DNA from 2 places in the Rossellomorea sp. DA94 genome. Region 2 is predicted to be linked to the other one. Evidence: a T-box and tRNA genes for the amino acid it is inferred to sense, from the RefSeq annotation. Region 2 holds a T-box; the other holds one or more tRNA genes.
The links. A T-box is a leader RNA that pairs with one kind of tRNA and senses whether it is charged. The one in region 2 lies ahead of trpS (tryptophan--tRNA ligase), so its partner is inferred to be a tRNA-Trp.
Positions count from the first base shown of each region.

Region 1: it has a tRNA-Trp gene. The T-box ahead of trpS (tryptophan--tRNA ligase) is inferred to sense a tRNA for this amino acid. The anticodon was not compared.

Region 1 covers NZ_CP122397.1:1,336,561-1,348,754, forward strand. The annotation lists rRNA gene P8596_RS07030 (16S ribosomal RNA) at 1-184, shown strand, start outside; rRNA gene P8596_RS07035 (23S ribosomal RNA) at 381-3,316, shown strand; rRNA gene rrf (5S ribosomal RNA) at 3,615-3,731, shown strand; tRNA gene P8596_RS07045 (tRNA-Asn) at 3,739-3,813, shown strand; tRNA gene P8596_RS07050 (tRNA-Ser) at 3,820-3,911, shown strand; tRNA gene P8596_RS07055 (tRNA-Glu) at 3,927-4,001, shown strand; tRNA gene P8596_RS07060 (tRNA-Val) at 4,033-4,108, shown strand; tRNA gene P8596_RS07065 (tRNA-Met) at 4,131-4,204, shown strand; tRNA gene P8596_RS07070 (tRNA-Asp) at 4,215-4,291, shown strand; tRNA gene P8596_RS07075 (tRNA-Phe) at 4,455-4,530, shown strand; tRNA gene P8596_RS07080 (tRNA-Thr) at 4,545-4,620, shown strand; tRNA gene P8596_RS07085 (tRNA-Tyr) at 4,637-4,720, shown strand; tRNA gene P8596_RS07090 (tRNA-Trp) at 4,729-4,802, shown strand; tRNA gene P8596_RS07095 (tRNA-His) at 4,814-4,889, shown strand; tRNA gene P8596_RS07100 (tRNA-Gln) at 4,929-5,000, shown strand; tRNA gene P8596_RS07105 (tRNA-Gly) at 5,005-5,079, shown strand; tRNA gene P8596_RS07110 (tRNA-Cys) at 5,087-5,160, shown strand; tRNA gene P8596_RS07115 (tRNA-Leu) at 5,169-5,252, shown strand; tRNA gene P8596_RS07120 (tRNA-Gly) at 5,257-5,330, shown strand; gene P8596_RS07125 (carbohydrate ABC transporter permease) at 5,638-6,534, shown strand; gene P8596_RS07130 (carbohydrate ABC transporter permease) at 6,534-7,361, shown strand; gene P8596_RS07135 (ABC transporter substrate-binding protein) at 7,444-8,721, shown strand; gene P8596_RS07140 (sensor histidine kinase) at 8,864-10,675, shown strand; gene P8596_RS07145 (response regulator transcription factor) at 10,656-12,194, shown strand, end outside.
Region 2 covers NZ_CP122397.1:1,596,714-1,608,907, reverse strand. The annotation lists gene P8596_RS08440 (putative glycoside hydrolase) at 1-821, opposite strand, end outside; gene P8596_RS08435 (ABC transporter ATP-binding protein) at 1,039-1,974, opposite strand; gene P8596_RS08430 (ABC transporter ATP-binding protein) at 1,974-3,044, opposite strand; gene opp3C (oligopeptide ABC transporter permease) at 3,063-4,097, opposite strand; gene opp3b (oligopeptide ABC transporter permease) at 4,097-5,026, opposite strand; gene P8596_RS08415 (peptide ABC transporter substrate-binding protein) at 5,199-6,851, opposite strand; gene P8596_RS08410 (DUF3899 domain-containing protein) at 7,362-7,745, shown strand; T-box leader at 7,789-8,021, shown strand; gene trpS (tryptophan--tRNA ligase) at 8,073-9,071, shown strand; gene P8596_RS08400 (YjbA family protein) at 9,174-9,923, opposite strand; gene P8596_RS08395 (YuzI family membrane protein) at 10,019-10,228, opposite strand; gene P8596_RS08390 (DUF2268 domain-containing putative Zn-dependent protease) at 10,365-11,126, opposite strand; gene fabF (beta-ketoacyl-ACP synthase II) at 11,219-12,194, opposite strand, start outside.

The DNA of each region.
Region 1 (12,194 bases), 260 kb from region 2:
CAGCATGCCGCGGTGAATACGTTCCCGGGCCTTGTACACACCGCCCGTCACACCACGAGAGTTTGTAACACCCGAAGTCGGTGAGGTAACCTTTTGGAGCCAGCCGCCTAAGGTGGGACAGATGATTGGGGTGAAGTCGTAACAAGGTAGCCGTATCGGAAGGTGCGGCTGGATCACCTCCTTTCTAAGGAAGATTTACTAAAACGTTTGACAGTCGAAGTTTTGTTCAGTTTTGATGGTTCAACCATCAAAACATTTTTTATCTCTTACGAGATAAAAGTTGTGTTTGTTCTTTGAAAACTAGATAAAGATAAATTGATAGTCAAGAAATTACCGAGTATCGCCATTTTAGGTTTTAAACCTGATGTAACAACCAATTCGGTTAAGTTATGAAGGGCGCACGGTGGATGCCTTGGCACTAGGAGCCGACGAAGGACGGGACTAACACCGATATGCTTTGGGGAGCTGTAAGTGAGCTTTGATCCAGAGATTTCCGAATGGGGGAACCCATTGTTCGTAATGGAACAATATCCTTACTTGAATACATAGAGTATGGAAGGCAGACCCAGGGAACTGAAACATCTAAGTACCTGGAGGAAGAGAAAGCAATTGCGATTCCCTGAGTAGCGGCGAGCGAAACGGGATATAGCCCAAACCAAGAGGCTTGCCTCTTGGGGTTGTAGGACACTCTATACGGAGTTACAAAGGAATGAAGTAGACGAAGAAGTCTGGAAAGGCTCGTCAAAGAAGGTAACAACCCTGTAGTTGAAACTTCATTCCCTCTTGAGTGGATCCTGAGTACGGCGGGACACGTGAAATCCCGTCGGAAGCTGGGAGGACCATCTCCCAAGGCTAAATACTCCCTAGTGACCGATAGTGAACCAGTACCGTGAGGGAAAGGTGAAAAGCACCCCGGAAGGGGAGTGAAATAGAACCTGAAACCGTGTGCCTACAAGTAGTCAGAGCCCGTTAACGGGTGATGGCGTGCCTTTTGTAGAATGAACCGGCGAGTTACGATCCCATGCAAGGTTAAGTTGATAAGACGGAGCCGCAGCGAAAGCGAGTCTGAATAGGGCGATTTGAGTATGTGGTCGTAGACCCGAAACCAGGTGATCTACCCATGTCCAGGATGAAGTTCAGGTAACACTGAATGGAGGTCCGAACCCACGCACGTTGAAAAGTGCGGGGATGAGGTGTGGGTAGCGGAGAAATTCCAATCGAACTTGGAGATAGCTGGTTCTCTCCGAAATAGCTTTAGGGCTAGCCTCATGTGTAAGAGTCTTGGAGGTAGAGCACTGTTTGGACTAGGGGCCCTCATCGGGTTACCGAATTCAGACAAACTCCGAATGCCAAAGACTTATCCATGGGAGTCAGACTGCGAGTGATAAGATCCGTAGTCGAAAGGGAAACAGCCCAGACCACCAGCTAAGGTCCCAAAGTATACGTTAAGTGGAAAAGGATGTGGAGTTGCTTAGACAACCAGGATGTTGGCTTAGAAGCAGCCACCATTTAAAGAGTGCGTAATAGCTCACTGGTCGAGTGACTCTGCGCCGAAAATGTACCGGGGCTAAACGTATCACCGAAGCTGTGGATTGACACCTCTAGGTGTCAGTGGTAGGAGAGCGTTCTAAGGACTGCGAAGCTAGACCGTAAGGACTGGTGGAGTGCTTAGAAGTGAGAATGCCGGTATGAGTAGCGAAAGATGGGTGAGAATCCCATCCACCGAATGCCTAAGGTTTCCTGAGGAAGGCTCGTCCGCTCAGGGTTAGTCGGGACCTAAGTCGAGGCCGATAGGCGTAGACGATGGACAACAGGTTGATATTCCTGTACCACCTCTTTTCCGTTTGAGCAATGGGGGGACGCAGGAGGATAGGGTAAGCGCACTGCTGGATATGTGCGTCTAAGCAGTTAGGCTGATGATGAGGCAAATCCCATCATCGTGAAGGCTGAGCTGTGATAGCGAGCGAATTATAGTAGCGAAGTTCCTGATTCCACACTGCCAAGAAAAGCCTCTAGCGAGGAAAAAGGTGCCCGTACCGCAAACCGACACAGGTAGGCGAGGAGAGAATCCTAAGGTGAGCGAGAGAACTCTCGTTAAGGAACTCGGCAAAATGACCCCGTAACTTCGGGAGAAGGGGTGCTCTGGTAGGGTGCAAGCCCGAGAGAGCCGCAGTGAATAGGCCCAGGCGACTGTTTAGCAAAAACACAGGTCTCTGCGAAGCCGTAAGGCGAAGTATAGGGGCTGACGCCTGCCCGGTGCTGGAAGGTTAAGAGGAGTGCTTAGCGCAAGCGAAGGTGCGAATCGAAGCCCCAGTAAACGGCGGCCGTAACTATAACGGTCCTAAGGTAGCGAAATTCCTTGTCGGGTAAGTTCCGACCCGCACGAAAGGCGTAACGATCTGGGCACTGTCTCAACGAGAGACTCGGTGAAATTATAGTACCTGTGAAGATGCAGGTTACCCGCGACAGGACGGAAAGACCCCGTGGAGCTTTACTGTAGCCTGATATTGAATTTTGGTACAGCTTGTACAGGATAGGTAGGAGCCTTGGAAACCGGAGCGCCAGCTTCGGTGGAGGCATCGGTGGGATACTACCCTGGCTGTATTGAAATTCTAACCCGCGCCCCTTATCGGGGTGGGAGACAGTGTCAGGTGGGCAGTTTGACTGGGGCGGTCGCCTCCTAAAGAGTAACGGAGGCGCCCAAAGGTTCCCTCAGAATGGTTGGAAATCATTCGCAGAGTGTAAAGGCACAAGGGAGCTTGACTGCGAGACCTACAAGTCGAGCAGGGACGAAAGTCGGGCTTAGTGATCCGGTGGTTCCGCATGGAAGGGCCATCGCTCAACGGATAAAAGCTACCCCGGGGATAACAGGCTTATCTCCCCCAAGAGTCCACATCGACGGGGAGGTTTGGCACCTCGATGTCGGCTCATCGCATCCTGGGGCTGTAGTCGGTCCCAAGGGTTGGGCTGTTCGCCCATTAAAGCGGTACGCGAGCTGGGTTCAGAACGTCGTGAGACAGTTCGGTCCCTATCCGTCGTGGGCGCAGGAAATTTGAGAGGAGCTGTCCTTAGTACGAGAGGACCGGGATGGACGCACCGCTGGTGTACCAGTTGTCTTGCCAAAGGCATCGCTGGGTAGCTATGTGCGGAAGGGATAAGTGCTGAAAGCATCTAAGCATGAAGCCCCCCTCGAGATGAGATTTCCCATCACGTAAGTGAGTAAGATCCCTAGAAGATGACTAGGTAGATAGGTCAGAGATGGAAGCTTGGCGACATGTGGAGTTGACTGATACTAATCGATCGAGGACTTAACCACACTATAAAGCGGAGGCGGCTTGAACAGAGACGACAAGCATTTCTGGGCAATCAGAAGAGGGTGCTCTTTACCCTCAGCTGATTGAACTGAAATGACCTCGAGTCTCTAGCCGCCGGAGCTGGACTGCATTCTACTTTCAATAGTAGATGCAACATTGGTCGATATTCGGCTTTCTTGACATCAATCCTTTATCTAGTTTTGAAGGAATAAAATTTATATGAAAATATAAAAAAATCCTTGAAAAAAATTATCTACACGATATAATAGTACTTGTCCTTAAAAAAGAGACAATACATAGTCTGGTGACAATGGCGAAGAGGTCACACCCGTTCCCATGCCGAACACGGAAGTTAAGCTCTTCAGCGCCGATGGTAGTTGGGGGATCTCCCCCTGTGAGAGTAGGACGTCGCCAGGCATATCGTTCCGCAGTAGCTCAGTGGTAGAGCTATCGGCTGTTAACCGATCGGTCGCAAGTTCGAATCTTGCCTGCGGAGCCAATATATGGAGAGCTGTCCGAGTGGCCGAAGGAGCACGATTGGAAATCGTGTAGACGGTTAACGCTGTCTCAAGGGTTCAAATCCCTTGCTCTCCGCCATTATATTTTCAATAAGGCCCATTGGTCAAGCGGTTAAGACACCGCCCTTTCACGGCGGTAACACGGGTTCGAATCCCGTATGGGTCACCATTTTCTTTCAAAAAGAATTCATTTACATAGTGGAGGATTAGCTCAGCTGGGAGAGCATCTGCCTTACAAGCAGAGGGTCGGCGGTTCGATCCCGTCATCCTCCACCATTTATTTTTTTGTTCATATCGTCGCGGGGTGGAGCAGTTCGGTAGCTCGTCGGGCTCATAACCCGAAGGTCGCAGGTTCAAATCCTGTCCCCGCAATACCATTTTTGGTCCGGTAGTTCAGTTGGTTAGAATGCCTGCCTGTCACGCAGGAGGTCGCGGGTTCGAGTCCCGTCCGGACCGCCATTTTTACTTAGAGTATTGTTTCTTGAAAAGGAAAAGGGTTTCGATAAGCGAGAAGGTCGAGGAAGCGATCGAAGGAACACCGTAGCGTATTTAACATACGTGAGGATGTGACTGAGTGAGCTGACGAAGAGATTCGAAGCTTAGCGGAAGCCGGAAACTATTTGGCTCAGTAGCTCAGTTGGTAGAGCAATGGACTGAAAATCCATGTGTCGGCGGTTCGATTCCGTCCTGAGCCACCATTTATTTACTTGATGCCGGTGTAGCTCAACTGGTAGAGCAACTGACTTGTAATCAGTAGGTTGGGGGTTCAAGTCCTCTTGCCGGCACCAGTCAAGTGATTTAGCTGGAGGGGTAGCGAAGTGGCTAAACGCGGCGGACTGTAAATCCGCTCCTTCGGGTTCGGCAGTTCGAATCTGCCCCCCTCCACCATTTATTTTAGGGGTATAGTTTAACGGTAGAACGAAGGTCTCCAAAACCTTTGGTGTGGGTTCGATTCCTACTACCCCTGCCAATTTTAACATGGCGATTGTGGCGAAGTGGTTAACGCACCTGATTGTGGTTCAGGCATTCGTGGGTTCGATTCCCATCAGTCGCCCCATAAAAGTCACATTTTTATTTCCGTGACATATACTATCAGTGGGCTATAGCCAAGCGGTAAGGCATCGCACTTTGACTGCGACATGCGTTGGTTCGAATCCAGCTAGCCCAGTAGTGCGGAAGTAGTTCAGTGGTAGAACACCACCTTGCCAAGGTGGGGGTCGCGGGTTCGAATCCCGTCTTCCGCTCCAATATTAAGGCGGCATAGCCAAGTGGTAAGGCATGGGTCTGCAAAACCCTGATCACCGGTTCAAATCCGGTTGCCGCCTCCAAATGTAATGCCGGTGTGGCGGAATTGGCAGACGCGCACGACTCAAAATCGTGTTCCTCTGGAGTGCCGGTTCGATCCCGGCCACCGGTACCACATCGCGGGTGTAGTTTAGTGGTAAAACCTCAGCCTTCCAAGCTGATGATGAGGGTTCGATTCCCTTCACCCGCTCCAACTTACATACGACAGACTTTCTCTTTATGAGGAAGTCTTTTTTATTTGTTCAAATCTCAGCATTATTTCAACACCACTTAATGATTTGCAAAACTAACTTTTCACACAAAACTCACAACCTTTTCTTTTACCCATCACCCACCAAAACAAAACCCATCTAGTCAAAATAGTGCACCTTCTTCGTCAATTGAGTTCCCCTTATTAAGAAAGCGCTACCATTATAATAAAAGAAAGCGATTACACAGATAGGGTGGTGATACGGGTGGAACCAAAGATTCAGACTGGACCAGTAAGCCCAGATGTACAAATGAAGGCAGTGACAAAGAAGAAGTTCAAGTATAAGAGCTTGCTGACGTACGCTGCCTTTGTTGGACCGGCACTTTTATTTTTCTTAGTGATTCAGATTCTTCCATTCTTGATGGGTGTGTATTATTCCTTCACCTCATGGAATGGTGTCAGCTCGGTTGTCGAGTGGGTTGGATTCGATAACTACAAAAAGATCTTCACGGATGATAAGACGTTTTTTAATTCATTCATGTTCACTACGAAGTTTATGTTTGCGGCAGTGATCATCAGTAACTTGATAGGATTCGGATTTGCCCTGTTGTTGAATGCCGCGTTGAAGACGCGCAATATCCTGAGGACGGTATTCTTTATCCCCAACGTCATCGGGGGATTGTTACTAGGGTTCATCTGGCAGTTCATCTTTGTTAAAGGATTTGCATCACTTGGGAATATGACGGATATCGGATTCTTTAAGATGCCGTGGCTTGGTGATGAGAAGACGGCTTTCTGGGGGATTGTCATCGTATTTGCCTGGCAGATATCGGGGTATATGATGGTCATTTATGTAGCGGCATTGCAAGGGGTGGACAATTCACTTCTTGAAGCAGCGAAAATGGATGGGGCATCAAATTGGACCCTCCTCACAAAAATCATTATTCCTTTAATATTACCTGCATTCACGATTTGTTTCTTCCTGACGATTTCGATGGCATTTAAAATATTTGATCTTAACATCTCGCTGACAGGCGGTGGGCCATTTAACTCCACGCAATCTGTAGCGATCAATATCTATCAGGAAGCTTTCCAGAATAACCGTTATGGACTTGGGACGGCGAAGTCGATTCTGTTCTTTGTGGTAGTGGCCGTGTTTACGACGGTCCAGGTAATGGTGACGAAGAAGAAGGAGGTTGAGGCGTAATGGGCAATCGCTATACGAAAAGAACATTTGTATTAGAGATCATCGGGATTGTGATCGGGCTCATTTTCCTTATCCCTTTCTACTTCGTACTAGTCAACTCGGTGAAACCATTTGCTGCGATTTTGATTGATGCGGCAGCATGGCCGGAGGAATTTATGTTTTCGAACTACGCAAAAGTGTGGGAAGTCATTAATTTCCCCCGGGCTTTCTGGAACTCATTGATCATCACCGTTTTCAGTAATATTGGCCTAGTGATCATCAGCTCAATGGCGGCGTGGAAAATGGTCCGTACGCCAGGGAAGTTCAGCAAGATCTTATTCGTGATCTTTGTTTCAGCCATGGTGATCCCGTTCCAGACGGTGATGATTCCCTTGATGAAGGTCGGGGGTACACTGGGACTGACAAATAGCATTCCCGGTCTCATTCTCATGTACTTTGGGTTCGGAGTGCCACTTTCCCTGTTCTTATATCACGGATTTGTGAAAACCGTCCCGATTGAAATCGAGGAATCAGCGATGATAGACGGCTGCAGTCAGTTTGGCGTGTTTTGGAGAATCGTCTTCCCATTACTTAAGCCGATAACGGTTACTGTGATTATTTTGAACACATTGTGGATCTGGAATGATTACCTGCTTCCACTCCTTGTGTTACAGGATGCGGAACTGCGTACGATCCCGCTTGCAGCAAGCTCCTTCTTTGCACAGTATACGAAGCAGTGGGATATGGGACTTGCAGCTTTGGTACTTGGGATCACACCGATCATCATCTTCTTCCTGTTTTTGCAGAAGCATATCATCAAAGGAATTGCGTCAGGTTCGATCAAGTAGATATAAAGTTTCTGTCGAGATGGTCTATCATTGATACAGAAATTTATATAAAATATTTTATATCAGGGAGGTCATTCCATTTATGAAGCGTATTTTATTACTATGTATGTCTTTGGTTTTAGTATTTGGAATCATTGCAGGTTGTTCTTCTAAAGACAAAACAAGCAGTTCAGGCGGGGATTCAGGTTCAGGTGATGATGTCGTAACATTGAATTTCTTCCAGTTCAAGGTTGAAATTGCCGATCAGCTTCAAGAAATGATCAAAGAATTCGAAGCGGAGCATCCGAACATTAAAATCAAGCTTGAAACCGTTGGTGGAGGTGCCGATTACGGTGCTGCCCTTAAAGCGAAATTTGCATCAGGTGAAGAGCCGGATATTTTCAACAATGGTGGATTCAAAGAGTTAGAGCTTTGGAAAGAGAAGCTTGCGGATCTTTCTGGTGAACCTTGGGTTGAGCATGTCCTTCCGATCGGGAAAGTTCCGATGACGGATGAGGACGGCAAGCTTTATGGTATGCCAGTTAACTTAGAAGGGTATGGTTTTGTTTACAACAAAGATTTATTCGAAAAAGCAGGTATCACTGAGCCTCCTAAAACGATTGATGAGTTGAAAGACGCTGCGAAGAAGCTCGAGGCGAAGAAAATCACTCCATTCTCAGCTGGTTACGGCGAGTGGTGGGTAATCGGTCAGCATTTACTGAACATTCCTTTTGCACAACAGGAAGATCCGGATGCGTTCATCGCGGGACTTTATGACGGTTCTGAGAAGATTGTAGGGAACGAGAAGTTCAAACAGTTTAAAGAAGTACTGGATACTGAGCTTAAATATGCCAACGATAATCCTTTAACAACGGATTATAATACGCAGGTCACGTTGTTTGCTTCTGGTGAAACGGCGATGCTTCAACAGGGGAACTGGACGGAGAACATGATCACGGAGATCAATCCTGATATCAACATGGGCTTCCTTCCGATTCCGATCAGCAATGACGAGAATGCAGATCGCCTTCCTGTCGGTGTACCGAATAACTGGGTATTGAATAAGAACTCTAAACACCTTGAAGAAGCGAAAACATTCTTGGAGTGGATGGTTTCATCTGAAACAGGTAAGCGTTATATCACAGAAGAATTTGCGTTCATTCCTGCATTTGATAATATCGAGCCGAATGGTCTTGGTGACCTGGGTCAATCCATCCTTGACTACTCTAAGGATGAGAAGACGATTCCTTGGACTTGGTTCAAATGGCCGGATGGAGCGAACAAAGAATTCGCTGCGACCATCCAGGAATATGCAGCCGGAAAAATTGATTATGATACTGTACTTGAGCGATTCCAACAAACGTGGGATAACTTGAAGTAAACAGAATAGTAGAAAGCATGTCTATTGAAGGCATGCTTTCTATTTTATAAGTTTAGTAGGAATATTTCGAAAAAACACTTCCAAGAGCGGGGAATAACACTTTATACTAGTGTATAAGTGAGACCTGGGAGGTCCGTCCCTCATGTTAAAGACAAGCATTCGGAATAAGTTGATTGCGCTGTTGATGATTACGACGATTGTGCCGTTTGGCAGTTCGATCATCATTACATATTTGTATACGAAGGATTCGATTGAGGAGCAGGTGGTGAAGGAAAGCAGTAATCTCCTTTATCAGGGGAAGGTGAACTTGGAGAGCTATATCAATGAGCTCAACGGGTTATCGCTGTCCCTCTATAATAATCCAGATTTCATCAATTTCATGAGGTCACCGGGTAAGGAGAATAACTACCTGACGATCGGCATCGTGAAGAATATTGTGCAAACAATTCTCTACACTGGGGACACAATCAATGGGGTTCGCATCTCCTTTGCCAACGGTGACCGGGTCATTTCAGCAACAAAGCGATCCACCGTTGTGTTCTCCAATAGAATAAAAGATTCACAGTGGGAATACTTCAGAAATGCAGAACGAAGCCCGTACAATATGTACATTGAACCCACCAATAGTCAGGAAGAGGAGAATATTAACCGGTCGAAGGATATCATTACGATTCACAGGGCGTTCCGGAATGTTCCCGGTGACGAGGTGCTGGCGTATATTTCCCTGGACATCTCTCCGGATAAAATCATTGATTTAAGCAGGAACCTCTATAACCCTGATTCTGAGGAATTCTACCTCTTGTCTTCAGAAGGGGAAATGATCTACAGCTCGGATAGTGACGTATCGAATGGTGGAAACAATCAGAAATGGATCAGAAAGATCATGGAGTCAAAGGATGTTTCCGGGACACTTGAGTGGAAGGAAGATAGGTTCAACGGGGTGATGATGTACGATCAGCTTCCAGCTTCTTCGGGAGGATGGTTCCTCGTGAAAAGGGTATCTTATGGCAATCTGTATGAAAGTGCCTTTAGTGTGGCGAAGATCAACATCCTGTTCGGGGTTCTTGGCTTGACCCTCGTTGTGCTTGCGACTCTGTTTGTTTCCTTCAAAATTACATCTCCAATCCGGATACTGCTTTCAAATATCCAGGAGGTGGAAAAAGGGAATATGAAAGTACAGGCGGAATCATTCGGTTTTGATGAAATCGGGATCCTTGGGAATCGATTTCAGCAGATGATCGAGCGGATCAATCATTTGATCAACAGGGAGTATAAGCTGGAACTTGAAAACAAAACGAATCAATTAAAGGTCCTGCAGTCGCAGATCAATCCCCATTTTCTCTACAATGCCCTGCAGTCCATCGGGACAATTGCGCTTAAGAACAGGGTTCCGCAAATATACTCCCTGATCACCCATTTATCTAAAATCATGAGATACGGGATGAATATGGAGGAGGATGTGGTTCCTTTAAGCAAGGAAATCAACTATACGAACGCTTATCTCCTTTTACAAAAGGAGCGGTTTGGCGAAAACCTGGAGTATAGTGTCGAGGTGGACGATGGGGTAAAGGGTGTTCCCGTTCCCAAAATGATCCTGCAGCCCCTCATAGAAAACTACTTCAAGCACGGGTTCGACATCCGTGATGGAGTGGGGAGAATTGATCTGACCTGCTTTCAGGATGGGAAAGAACTGGTGATGGTCGTCCGGGATAATGGAGCAGGGGTGACAGAAGACAGGCTCAGGGAAATAGAAGAGCATTTCAAAGCAGATGCATGGAATAAAACCGGTGATGAAACCAATATAGGGCTGAAGAACGTGTATGTAAGGCTAAAACTTTACTATGACCATCAGGCGGCTCTGCTACTTGAGAATCATGAAGATGGAGGCTTTATGGTCACCATGAGGCTGCCACTCAGAATGGAAGGTGAGGCAAATGAAAGCAATCATCATTGACGACGAAAAGCATGTGCGTGAAGGGTTACTTTTGTTGGCAGAATGGGAAAAGCACGGTATCCATACCATCCTAGAGGCGGAAGATGGGGACGAAGCAATCGAATTGATCACAGAGCACAGGCCCGAGATCATCTTCACGGATATGCGGATGCCGAAGAGGGACGGCATCACCCTGTTAAAATGGCTTCATGCCTCTGATTTGACAAGCAAGACCATCGTTGTGAGCGGATATGATGACTTTGAGTATATGAGAAACGCAATCCATTATAAGAGCTTCGATTACATCCTGAAGCCGATTGAACCGGATGTACTGAATGACACGCTGGATAAAGCGGTATTGGAATGGAATGAGCAGGCCCGGTCAAGAAGGACCCAAGTCGAGGAAAACAGAGTACTCAATGAGGCCAAGCCTCTATACTGGGATCGATTATTCTCCAGTCTTTGCGCGAAGGAGAGCATTACGGCTGAAATGGTGGATAAGGTTGAGAGGGAGTTCGGTGTTTCACTGCCGAAGCTTGAGAAAACGGTTGCGCTCCTGCCGATCAAGCCGATTGTCATGAAATCCTTTCAGGGAGACAGGGACCTCGCCTTTTTCACCCTCATTAATATTTGCAATGAGCTTCTACGAAAGCAAAATGATGGGGTATGCTTCCGGAACAGCCACAAAGAAGAGGAGCTTGTCATTCTCTTCTGGAATGATAAGCGTGTGACCTATCTGCTGGAGGAAATCTACTCAATAATCTATCAATATAGCAAGGTGTTTACGGTCCTCGCTCTCGGGAAGAAGTCAAAAAAGGTGAATGAAGCCTATGAATCCGCCCTTGAAGTATTTTCAAGGCATGCCCTCCTGGATCAGAAGAAACTGGTCACACACCGGGATGTGAAGAGCGGGCACCTCCTTCATTTATTGGATTACTCCAATGAATTGAAATGGGCCATCCGTTCTGGAAGCAGGGAGCAGGTCCAGCACCAGCTGGAAGCGATCTTCTCTCAGTTAGAAAACAGACATACCATCTCCATCGAGCAGCTTAAGGCCTGGGAAGATCAGTTTGAACTGTTGCGTAATAATTGGTTGAAGGAATATGAGATCAAGCGTCAGGAACCTTTCTACCGGGGAACGGATTATTGGAATGAAGACGGATCGTTTTCGTTCCGGAAGTTTAAAGAAGAGAAGACAAAAGAATTTATCGAACTTATTCAGACACTGACAAACGTTAAATATCAGAAGGAAAAAAACAATATGCAGCATATTGAAGAATATCTGCAGCAGCATTATCAGGAGGATATCAACCTTCAGGACATCGCCGACAGGTTTTTCTTAAGCAGGGAATACATTTCCCGTAAGTTTAAGCAGGATTATGGAGCGACCATCACGGATTATATCACCGGTATCAGAATGGAAAAGGCGAAAAAGCTCCTGGAAAACCCGTATTTAAAAATTTACGAAGTGGCCTACGGAGTAGGATACGGGAATGAAAAATATTTCAGTAAGGTGTTCAAGAAGCACACGGGTGTAACA
Region 2 (12,194 bases):
GTTGCCGTATAACCGAAGATATCAACGGATACTTTCACACCATATGGTTCCAGCTTCTTATGGGCATATTCCACAAAATCAGTGACGGCATGTACTCGTTTCTGTACATTATCACTGTCTTCATTGGCATATTCCCCTCCGTTATAGATGAGTTCATCATCACGCTTCTCGAATCCTTCAGGGAATCGGACGTAATCGAACTGGATTTCCTGAAAGCCCATTTTTGCTGCTTCAATGGCGATGCCTACATTATAATCCCATACTTCTTTGAGGAATGGGTTGACGAAGGAATCCCCTCCTCCATTTGACCAAACCTTATTACCGTCCTTAAATGACAAGTCAGGGCGCTGATTCGCAAGAACCGTATCCTTGAATACAACGACACGTGCAATCGGATAGATGTTCTTTTCTTCCAGTGTCTTTAACATCGCTTTGGGATCTTTGATATACGGCTGACCCACCGTGGCATACGGAGAAGACGCTTCCGGTTCATATGTCACATTCCCTACGTCATCTTTAATATCAATGACCATGGCATTAAGATCTGTCGTATCCATTAATTTTGTAAGTGTATCAAAACGGGCTCCGCCAGCTGAATGTGCTGTAACGTATACCCCTCTTACCGCATCCGGATACTCGAAGCTCAGTCCTGAGTCATAGACAAATCGTGGTACCGGGCTTGTAATCTCCTTTTTGCTCATCGCAAACGTTCTCTTCTCATGTTTCACCGGACCATCCTCAGCGGCACTTGCTGACTGGAAGGGCAAGACGCACATTGTGGCTACACATAAAGATGTCGCTACCTTACTCCATTTCAAAATGAACCTCTCCTCTATTAAGTATGCTATCTAGTAAATTATGTAACTCCTTATACTATTCTAACAAGGAAATAACTTGAAAGAAAAGGGTTAATCCACCTAGTCTGTCGAAATTTCCAAGGAAATGAATATTCTTCAATATATAGTATGAATCACATCAGGATTTAGACGTAATCAACGGAAAAAGCTCCCCTCATCGAAGGGAGCTTTTATCATCCTCTTAGCTTTTATACGATGCTTGAAATTGCGCAAATTCTTTCTCTGAGCAGTAAACGAAATGTCCAGGGACCACTTCACGCATTTCAAGATTATCATCCTCTGTATAGTTATGAACAGAAGGATTATATTCTTTTCTTCTGCGGGTACGCTCATACTCGGGATCCGGTAACGGTATCGCAGATAGAAGCGATTGAGTATAAGGGTGAAGCGGATTTTTGTACAGGGCGTCACTTGTCGTCAATTCTACAAGCTTTCCGTAATACATAACACCAATACGGTCACTGATATACTTCACCATGGAAAGGTCATGGGCGATGAATAAGTAGGTTAACCCTTTTTCCTTCTGAAGTTCCTGCATCAGGTTGACGACCTGAGCCTGAATCGAAACGTCAAGGGCTGAAATCGGCTCATCGGCGATGATGAAATCAGGGTCCACTGCCAGTGCACGGGCAATCCCGATACGCTGACGTTGTCCACCTGAGAATTCATGTGGATAACGGCCTGCATGCTCTTTGTTCAGACCCACAGTTTCCAGGAGCTCATGAACCTTCTTCAAACGTTCTTCCTTGGAAGAAGCCAAACCATGAATATCAATACCTTCAGCAATGATATCGGCTACCTTCATACGGGGATTCAGACTCGCATAAGGATCCTGGAAGATCATTTGCATTTTACGGTTGAATTTCTTTAATTGAGAGCGTGACTTCTTCCCATGAACATCCTCACCGTTAAAGAGAACCTGACCGTCCGTCGCATCATAAAGACGAATGATCGTACGGCCTGTCGTAGATTTACCACAACCTGATTCTCCAACCAGTCCAAGAGTTTCCCCTTTATAAATATCAAAGCTGATATCATCGACTGCCTTAACCATATTCGGTTTTCCAGGGTTGAAGTATTGCTTTAAGTTCTTAATTTCTAGTAATTTTTCTGTCATTATGAACGAACCCCCTCAACAAGTACCGGCTCTCTATAATTTGAAGGCATCAGTCTTTGCCTAACTTTCACTGCTTCCGGCGGCTCAACCTGTGGAGCACTCGGATGTAACAACCATGATTTCACAATGTGAGTATCAGATACCTGATAATATGGCGGTTCCTGTTCAAAATCCACTTTCAAAGCATATTCACTTCGGAGAGCGAAGGCATCTCCTTTTGGTGGATTCAATAGATCCGGAGGAGTACCAGGAATCGCAACAAGCTCCTGCTCACCTTCTGTGTCGGTTGTCGGCATCGAACCGATCAATCCCCACGTATACGGGTGACGAGGATCGTAGAATATTTCATCGACGGTTCCCGTTTCTACGATTTGACCACCGTACATGACCGCTACGCGATCTGCCACATTCGCAACTACGCCAAGATCATGGGTGATGAAAATGATGGACGTTTCAATTTTATTTTGAAGATCCTTCATCAGCTCAAGGATTTGTGCCTGAATCGTAACGTCCAACGCCGTTGTAGGTTCATCGGCAATAAGGATTTTAGGATTACATGCAAGAGCGATGGCGATCACGACACGCTGACGCTGTCCACCCGAGAACTGATGCGGGTATTGCTTAAAGCGGGTTTCAGGGCTCGGAAGACCAACCAGCTTCAATAATTCAATGGCGCGTTTTTTCGCGTCATTTTTGCTCATGTTTTGGTGCTTCACCAATGGTTCCATGATTTGTTTCCCGATTGTCATCGTTGGATTCAGAGACGTCATTGGATCCTGGAAGATCATCGAGATATCTTTCCCGCGGATCTTTTGCATGTCTTTTTCCGGAAGCTTCGCTAAATCTTTTCCTTCAAAGTGGATCTCTCCGCCCTTGATGAATCCCGGCGGGTTTGGAATCAATCTCATAAGGGCTTTCGTCGTTACGGATTTACCTGAACCCGACTCCCCTACGATTGCTAATGTTTCACCTTTATCTAAATGGAAATCTACACCGCGTACTGCCTGTACTTCCCCTCCATGCGTACTGAAGGAGACGTGTAGATCTTTCACTTCTAAAATTTTCGACATAGTATTATCTCCCTTCCATTACTTACGCATTTTCGGATCTAGTGCGTCACGCAGTCCATCGGCCATTAAGTTGAAGCTTAGAATGACTAATGAAATGACAGCTGATGGTACAAGCATCATATGTGGATATGATTGAATAGATCTGTATCCTTCATTAACCAATGATCCCAGAGATGCTTTAGGTGGAGCGATCCCTAATCCGATAAAGCTTAAGAATGCTTCTACGTATATTGCTGAAGGAACCGTGAACATTGTCGTAATGATGACTGGTCCCATTACGTTCGGTAGCAGATGTTTAAAGATTAAACGATTACTGCTTGCCCCTAATGTACGGGATGCTAAGACGAATTCCTGATTCTTTAATTGAAGAACTTGTCCACGGACAATCCTTGACATTCCGACCCAGCCGGTTATGACCATTGCCATTGTAATGGAGAAAATACCCGGTTCAAATATCAGGATGAAAAGGATGACTACGATTAGATTTGGTATCCCTACCAAAATTTCAACGATACGCTGCATTACATCATCGACTCTTCCACCATAGTAAGCGGAAATCCCACCGTATGAAATCCCGATCAGGAAATCAATGACTGCGGCAAGTATCCCGATGTATAGAGAGACGCGTGTTCCGTTCCATGTACGTGTCCATAAGTCACGTCCGAGGTCATCTGTACCGAACCAATAATTCTCTTTGATTTGTCTCGATTCATACACATCAAAGCCGTCAGCATCTTTTCCGTCAAACGGAAGCCAGCTGATCCCTGAAAGCGCTTCAATTTTCGGAGGCAGCTTTGCATGACGGATATTTTGATCACTGAAACTGTATTCATTCATTCCAGGACCGAATATGGCAAAGAATACGATAATTACAGTGATAATGATTCCCACAAGTGCGCCTTTATTCTTGCGCAAACGAATCCATGAGTCCTGCCAGAAATTCAAGCTTGGACGTGAAATTTTTTCTGCCTCGTCTCCACTAGCCTGTTGGGGTTGGAAGAGGTCTGGACTAAGTTGGTCTAGTTGCTCTTGTTTCTTTTGTTTTGCTCCCATTATTTCTTCCCTCCAGCTAAGCGAATACGCGGATCAATGATTCCGTATAAAATATCTACCAAGAAAATGACACCAATGAATAAAGCACTAAAGAAAAGGGTAATTCCCATAATGACCGTATAATCATTCGTGTTGATTGATAAGACGAATTGTTCCCCTAATCCAGGAACCGCAAAAATCCGTTCTACAACCAGTGATCCAGTCATAACTGCTACTGTCATAGGCCCAAGAATAGTTACAATTGGAATCATGGCATTTCTAACTCCGTGCTTCACAATGGTACCCGTCTTTGAAATACCTTTGGCAGTTGCTAGTAAGATATAATCAGAGTTTAAAATCTCTAACATTTCTGTTCTCATAAAACGGGCAATAGTGGCTACCACACCGACTGTAAGTGCTAGTGTAGGTAGAATGGTATGCTTATACTCACCCCAAAGTGCTACTGGAAGCCATTCAAGTTTTACCCCTACATAATATTGTAATAGTGCTGCAAATACAAAGGACGGAATCGATATTCCCAATACAGCCATGAAAGTAGATCCATAGTCTAACCAAGTATTGTGTTTAATTGCAGCAACGATACCTACTAACAGTCCTATAAACGTTCCTAATACCATGGCTTGAAATCCTAAAAGTGAGGAAGGACCAATACGACTGCCAAGAATTTGAGTAACCGGGCGATTATCATATTGGAAGGATAACCCCAAATCTCCTTTAGCCAGCCCGACCATATAGTTGATATATTGTTCTGGCAGCGGGTCGTTGAGACCGTATTTATCCAGGATGATTTGTTGTTGTTCCGGAGACAGCCTTTCTGTGTTTTGCAGTGGAGATCCAGGCAGGAGCTTCATCAGAAAGAAAGTGGCGGTTGCAATGATAAGCAAAGTGATGATCATATAGACGATACGTTGAATTGTATATCTGACCATTCTTTAGCCCCCCTTTTTTATCTTATTTTTTCTACATTTTTAATTATAGCTATTTTCGACAAATTTTCAATCTATTTTTACTTTTTTGATAATTATCGACATTCACTGGAAAAGGAGAGCATATGCTCATGCATACGCTCTCCCTTTAAAGGTGTGTCTACTGAGTTAATACTTACTCAATTGAAGCCCATTTGTATGAATTATCTGCACCAAATGAATGACGTAGAACATTCTTAACATACGGACGTTCTAGATAAGAAACCCCTTTTTGATACATTGGGCTGATCGCTTGATCGTCAAAGAGGATCTTTTCTGCATCAACCATTGCCTGCCAGCGTGCATCTAAATCGTCAAGAAGTTCACCTTTAGCTTGTTCAATTTTCTTGTCATATTCAGGATTTGAGTAACCCATTTGGTTATGAGCACCGTCTGTCACGAACATGTCAACGAAAGTCATCGGATCTGGATAGTCAGGACCCCAACCAGCGAAAGAGAAGTCATATTGACCTTTAGTTTCTAATTCAAGCTTTTGCTTGAATGGTTGAGCTTTGATCTTAACCGTTAATCCTTCAAGGTTTTGCTCAAGTTGTTCTTTTAGGAATTCACCGATTTTCTTAGAGCTGTCAGAGTCATAGTTTAATAGTTCTAATTCAATAGAATCTTTACCTAACTCTTCTTTTGCCTTAGCCCAGTAGTCTGCAGCTTTCTTAGCGTCGAATCCACCAAAGTCGCCAACAGCTTCACGGTATTCAGTTCCATCAGGACCTGTTACGAAATCTTTTGGTACTAAGTAGTACGCAGGGATGGATCCGTTATTAAGAAGTACGTCAACCATACCTTGCTTGTCATAAGCAGCATCGATTGCTTTACGAGCATTTACATTTTTCAATACTTCATTACCTTGGTTTAAACGTAAGAAGTATACAGACGTAGCAGCTCTTGTTTTGAAGTTTTCATCTGATTTGTACTTGTCAACGAATTCAGCTGATAGACCAGCGATATCCGCTTTGTTTGTTTCATAAAGGTTAACACCAGTAGCAGTATCTTTAACGATGTTGAAATTAACTTCTTTCAACTTCACAGTTTCTGCATCCCAGTAATCTTCGTTTTTAGAAAGTTTGAAACTTTGCTCATGCTTCCACTCAGAAAGAGTGAATGGTCCGTTATACACAACCGTGTCAGCTTCAAGACCGAACTTGTCGCCTTGCTCTTCCACGAATTTTTGATTTTGAGGATAGAATGTTGCGAAAGAAAGTAAAGCTTTGAAATATGGTACCGGAGTTTCAAGCTGAACTTCTAATGTTTTGTCATCAGTTGCTTTAACACCTAATTCATCAACTGGTAGGTCACCAGCATTTACTTTAGCAGCGTTTTTGATATCGTACATGATGTACGCATACTCTGCACCAGTATCAGGATTTAAAGCTTTTTTCCAAGCGTAAACGAAGTCGTTAGCCGTAACGGGGTCACCGTTTGACCATTTCGCATCACGAATCTTGAACGTGTAAGTTTTGCCATCTTCACTGACTTGTGGTTCTTCAGCAGCCATACCAAGAACTGCCTCGTCATTTTCACCTAAACGGTAAAGACCTTCCAATACGTTGTTCATTACGTTGAATGAAACAGCGTCAGTTGCCAGAGTAGAGTCCATTGATGGGATCTCAGACGCCTCCAGCAGGTTAAGTACCTGTTCCTTCTTTTCGTCAGAACCGCCTGCACCTGATCCTTCTTCATTGCCTTCAGTCTTCTTGTCGCCGCCACAAGCAGCCAAGAAAGTACTTAGAGCCAGAAGAAGAACCAGCAAGAATGAAAACTTTTTCTTCATCTTGAAATTGACCTCCTCGTAAATCTCATATTTATTTATCTTCTAATTTTCAGAAGATTTGTTACTTATTATACATGATAGAGAAATTATTGCAATATGAATTTAACAGTTTTTTTGCTAAATTATCAGATTAGTAGGTATATTGTTGTTGAAAACCTGTTATATCAACGTTTTTTCTAAACATTTTAGAGAGTTTGTCCCATTACAATTGTTACAATCGTAAATTTCTACTGTGTAAAACCATTATACAATCTGGATGATTCTTCAGCTTCTGACGCTCCCCTTCTATTATAAATATTAAAACATCAGACTAAATATAAATAATAGAATTAATACTTATTTCTCTCACTTTCAACCTTTGGAATGAGCTAACGTTTGTATGTACGCTCTGTATGGATGTCTGTCGTCTCCTGTTATACACTTACGAAAGAATTGTATATATATGAATGAGGATTGAATTATTCTTCTTCCTTCATGTATACTTTGGTTAAAAACATCTTAAGGAGCATTATGAAACGAATGATATTGTTCAACATACTTACCTTTCTTATTTTTATCATTGCCATGGTAGTGGCTTCACTGCAGGAAAAAGATCTATTTCTTTCTATTATAGACAGTTTGTTTGTCATCGGGATTGCCTATATCAGTATCGGTGCCCTCCTTTATATTTTTGGAAAGGGATTTTTCAACGGGATCGTGTACGCTCTTAAAAGATTTCGCAACAGCACGAAACAGGGAAAGTATATATCCCAGTTCGATGACCTGGATGAGATGAAAGAAGCACACGAGGAATATGGTGTACAACGTTCCTACTCCATTACGAAATCCTTTTTATTGACCGGAGGACTCGCATTCGTCCTTTCGATTATCATGACCTACCTTCTGTACACTTGAATTCACCCTTTTTTTCTCATATAATATCTACATATGAATGAAAGTATAAGCATGGATGAAGAGTAGTACTTTTCAGGGTGAGTCAAAGAGAGCTTGTGGGTGGTGCGAACAAGTATTCATTCGAAAAGGAATGGACTTCGGAGCTTTATGTGTGAAACGGAGTAGCACATAACGGGATGACCTTACGTTAAAGAGGTTCCATGCACGTCATGGACTAAGGTGGCTCTAACAGGCACTTAGGGTGGCACCGCGGAAATCATCCCATTCGTCCCTATTTTTCATAGGACGGGTGGGTTTTTATTTTGTGTAAAACTAGGAGGAAATGAAATGAAGACAATATTTAGTGGCATTCAGCCGAGTGGGACGATCACCCTCGGTAATTACATCGGAGCGATGAAGCAATTCACCGAGCTTCAGGAAGAATATAATTGTTACTTCTGTGTGGTTGACCAGCACGCGATCACAGTGGCTCAGGATAAAATGGAGCTGCGTAAAAACATCCGCAGTCTTGCCGCCCTGTATATCGCCTGTGGCATCGATCCGGAGAAATCCACATTATTCATTCAATCGGAAGTCCCTGCACACGCACAGGCAGGATGGATCCTGCAGTGTGTGACCTATATCGGGGAGCTTGAAAGAATGACTCAATTCAAAGATAAATCTCATGGCAAAGAGGCCGTTTCAGCAGGATTATTAACGTACCCACCGCTTATGGCGGCTGACATCCTCTTATATGGAACCGATCTTGTTCCAGTCGGGGAGGATCAGAAACAGCATCTGGAACTGACCAGGAACCTGGCAGAACGCTTCAACAATAAATACAATGATATCTTCACGGTACCCGAAGTAAGAATCCCCAAAGTCGGTGCCCGGGTGATGTCCCTTCAGGACCCGTTGAAGAAGATGAGTAAATCGGATTCGAACCAGAAAGCGTTCATTACACTCCTTGACGATCCTAAACAGATCGAGAAGAAAATCAAGAGTGCCGTAACCGATTCAGATGGCATTGTGAAATATGATAAAGAAAGCAAGCCCGGTGTGTCTAACCTCCTTTCGATCTATTCGATCCTTGAAGGTACTTCTATAGATGAACTCGAACAGAAATATGAAGGGAAAGGATACGGGGACTTCAAAAGCGACTTGGCACAGGTGGTCATAAACGCCATCAAGCCGGTACAGGACCGCTACTATGAATTGATCGATTCAGAGGAATTGGATGATATCCTTGATCGCGGTGCAGAAAAGGCAAACTTTGCAGCAAACAAAATGCTGAAGAAGATGGAAAAGGCCATGGGACTGGGAAGAAAAGAGAGAAAGAGGAAATAAACAGAAAGGCCAGAGACTGCTTCCGCGGTGTCTGGCCTTTTTCCTGCCGGCATACAAAAAAACCTCAAGCCCACTCCTGACTCAAGGTTTTCATGCGAAGTATCAATTTACCTTAGGACGGTTTTCCACTTCCCATAGTTTTTCGAAAAATGGTTGTCCCTTTATCAAATTTTCACAGAGAGTGAGGTGCTTGTCCGACCAACCGTACTGGGTTTCTTCATATAGCATCTGCCATATGTCTTCGAAATCCATTTCCTGTATGGTGCGGTAGCGCTCTGGTGCCCATTCGGTGTACCAATAGCGGATTTCCGCCGTGTTGTTTGAACTGTGAAGTTGATCAAGGGCCATGAATAACAGCTGCTTCAATTGTCTTTCCTTCCGCGTTAGCCCACTCATCATATAAGGATTCGGGGAAAGAATATGATACGCATCCTCCCTTTTACCGTCCGGCTCAATGGAATACTGTACCGTTTCATGACTTTCGACCATTTCATACACCAGTTGTTCCTGTCTTGGTATCAGCCTGCTTTTTCTGATTGGAACGGTGTATCCGATTGTGTCCACTGCCAGTATCCCGGTACCATCCGTCACAATGAAACAATAATCCAACTGGATCCGTTCGTGATTTTTTCGCAGATACGCTTTTTGATAAACATGATGGAGCAGTTGTTGAGGTAACTCTGATAGATCATTCTCGATGTAATGAAACAGTGTCGTGTCTACTTTAATCAGAGGAACCTGATCCAGTAATTCAATAACGTCCTCTTTTCTCCATTCATGAAAATGGCAGACATTGTAACCATTTTCTTCGCCTTCGAACCAATTTACCCATACATCATGAAGATATAACATGATTGACCCCTCGCTTTGCTTCAATCTTATTTGTCAATCAGTATAGGCTAATCCGTGTAAATTTATTCCTATCATAAGGGGTTTTATGATAGTGATTATATTTTTCTGCGGGGTATATAGATCGAGAGGGTGATGACGAGGATTCCCAAAAGGAATAAATAACATTCGACACGTGTGGAGACGAAGACTATATAGTCTGCAAATGTCATTCCGGTCGTAAGCAAGTTTAAATACATGATTAAACTTACTCCTCCTGAAACAGCCAGTCCAAATCCTATAAAGAGCCCGAACAATTGTACCACCATACCTTCCGCCTCTATCCTTACATTTAGATATTGGAGCCCGTCCATGCTTAATATATTTTATGAAAAGAACAGGAAGATATGACGGCACAGGTCATTCTAATTTCAGGAAGATCAGATTCAGCAATTCCCTTGATTTCTATGGCAAAAATACTGCTGACGGTTCTCCTATGAGGGAAAGGGTTGACGAATCCTGTTTCTTTAAAAACTGTTGCACCAATCGGTAGCCCGATGAATAGCCGAGCATTTTCGGAAAGGATTTCTGTCCAAGAAGCAGCTGATCATGCAGGGGACTATCCCGCCTCACTTCCAAATTGGGCTCTATCCATTTTTCATAGTAGCGGGACAACTCTTGTTCATCATACGCTTTTGTCCAGGGAGCCACATATTTCTCTCCACAGTATTCTTTGACAGCCGTTTCTGCCAGCCCTTCAAAGATGATGGAGTCAAGGAGCGTGTAGTGATCCTCCTTTTTGCTTAAGCGCTTCATTCTGACACAGTGATGATATTCATGGACAAATAACGCTTCATACTCTTTTGGGTCTTCCTGGTCCGTAACAAAAAAGAAGATTTCATCTTTGAAGCATACCCCTGATTTTTTCATGGATGACTGGAACATCCCCTTTTTTTCCTGTACGGGGAATAGATAGATCGGAACGCTCGGTCCATTCCACTTCCGCTTATATTTTTTTTCAAAGAGAGCAAATCGTTCCCAAAGTTTCTTTTCTTTCATTTTTTCGTAAATATCTCCGGCGAGACGCCCAGAACGGTACATTCCGTGCTTTGTGAGGTATTGATAAAAGGATTGCTGATCGTCTTTGCCATTTTTCGTTTTCTTGAGAAGATCCAAGGGATTATCAATCCACTCTGCCAACCACTCATCTGTAGGTATGACTGCCACCTTCATCCCTCTTTCCATGTTTTTTATCATGTATATGTGAAAGAGGAAAGATTCACAACAAAAAGAGCCTGCTGAGTAGCAGGCTCTTTTTGTTAATTTTGATATTTTTTAAATACGATGGTGGCATTATGACCACCGAATCCTAATGAATTACTCATCGCTACATTCACTTCTTGTTTCCTTGCTTCGTTTGCTACATAGTCGAGATCACAATCAGGATCCGGCGTTTCAATATTGATCGTAGGAGGAAGCACACTGTCTTTCATCGCCAATACAGTGAAAATCGCTTCCACTCCTCCTGCTGCACCAAGAAGGTGGCCCGTCATTGATTTCGTCGAACTCATAGCCAGTTTATAAGCATGGTCCCCGAATACTTCCTTCACAGCCATCGTTTCGTATTTATCATTATATGGAGTACTAGTTCCGTGGGCATTGATGTAATCCATCTCTTCAGGAAGGATCCCGCCATCTTCAAGTGCCATTTTCATCGCTCGTGCGCCACCCTCTCCAGCCGGGGCCGGGGCAGTGATATGATAGGCATCTCCGGTACATCCGTACCCAACGATTTCTGCATAAATCGTCGCTCCGCGTTTTAAGGCATGCTCAAGTTCTTCCAGAACGACAATTCCTGCTCCTTCTCCCATTACGAAGCCATCACGATTGGAATCAAACGGTCTTGATGCTTTTTCAGGATCTGGATTCGTGGAAAGGGCTGTGTTTGCACAGAATCCGGCAACGGACATTTTCGTGATGGGTGCCTCTGCTCCACCGGAAACCATCACATCCGCATCCCCACGCTGAATGACCTTGAAGGCATCACCGATTGAGTTTGTCCCTGTCGCACATGCCGTTACGGTACAAGAGTTGAAGCCTTTGGCTCCGAGCATAATGGATACTTGTCCCGCTGCCATATCAGGTATGATCATTGGCACGAAGAACGGGCTCACCCGGCGGTATCCACGTTTTTGGAAGGTTTCGTATTGCTGTTCAAATGTTTCCATTCCCCCGATTCCTGAACCGATCCAAACACCGACACGATGTGCATTTTCGTCTGTGATATCAAGCTTT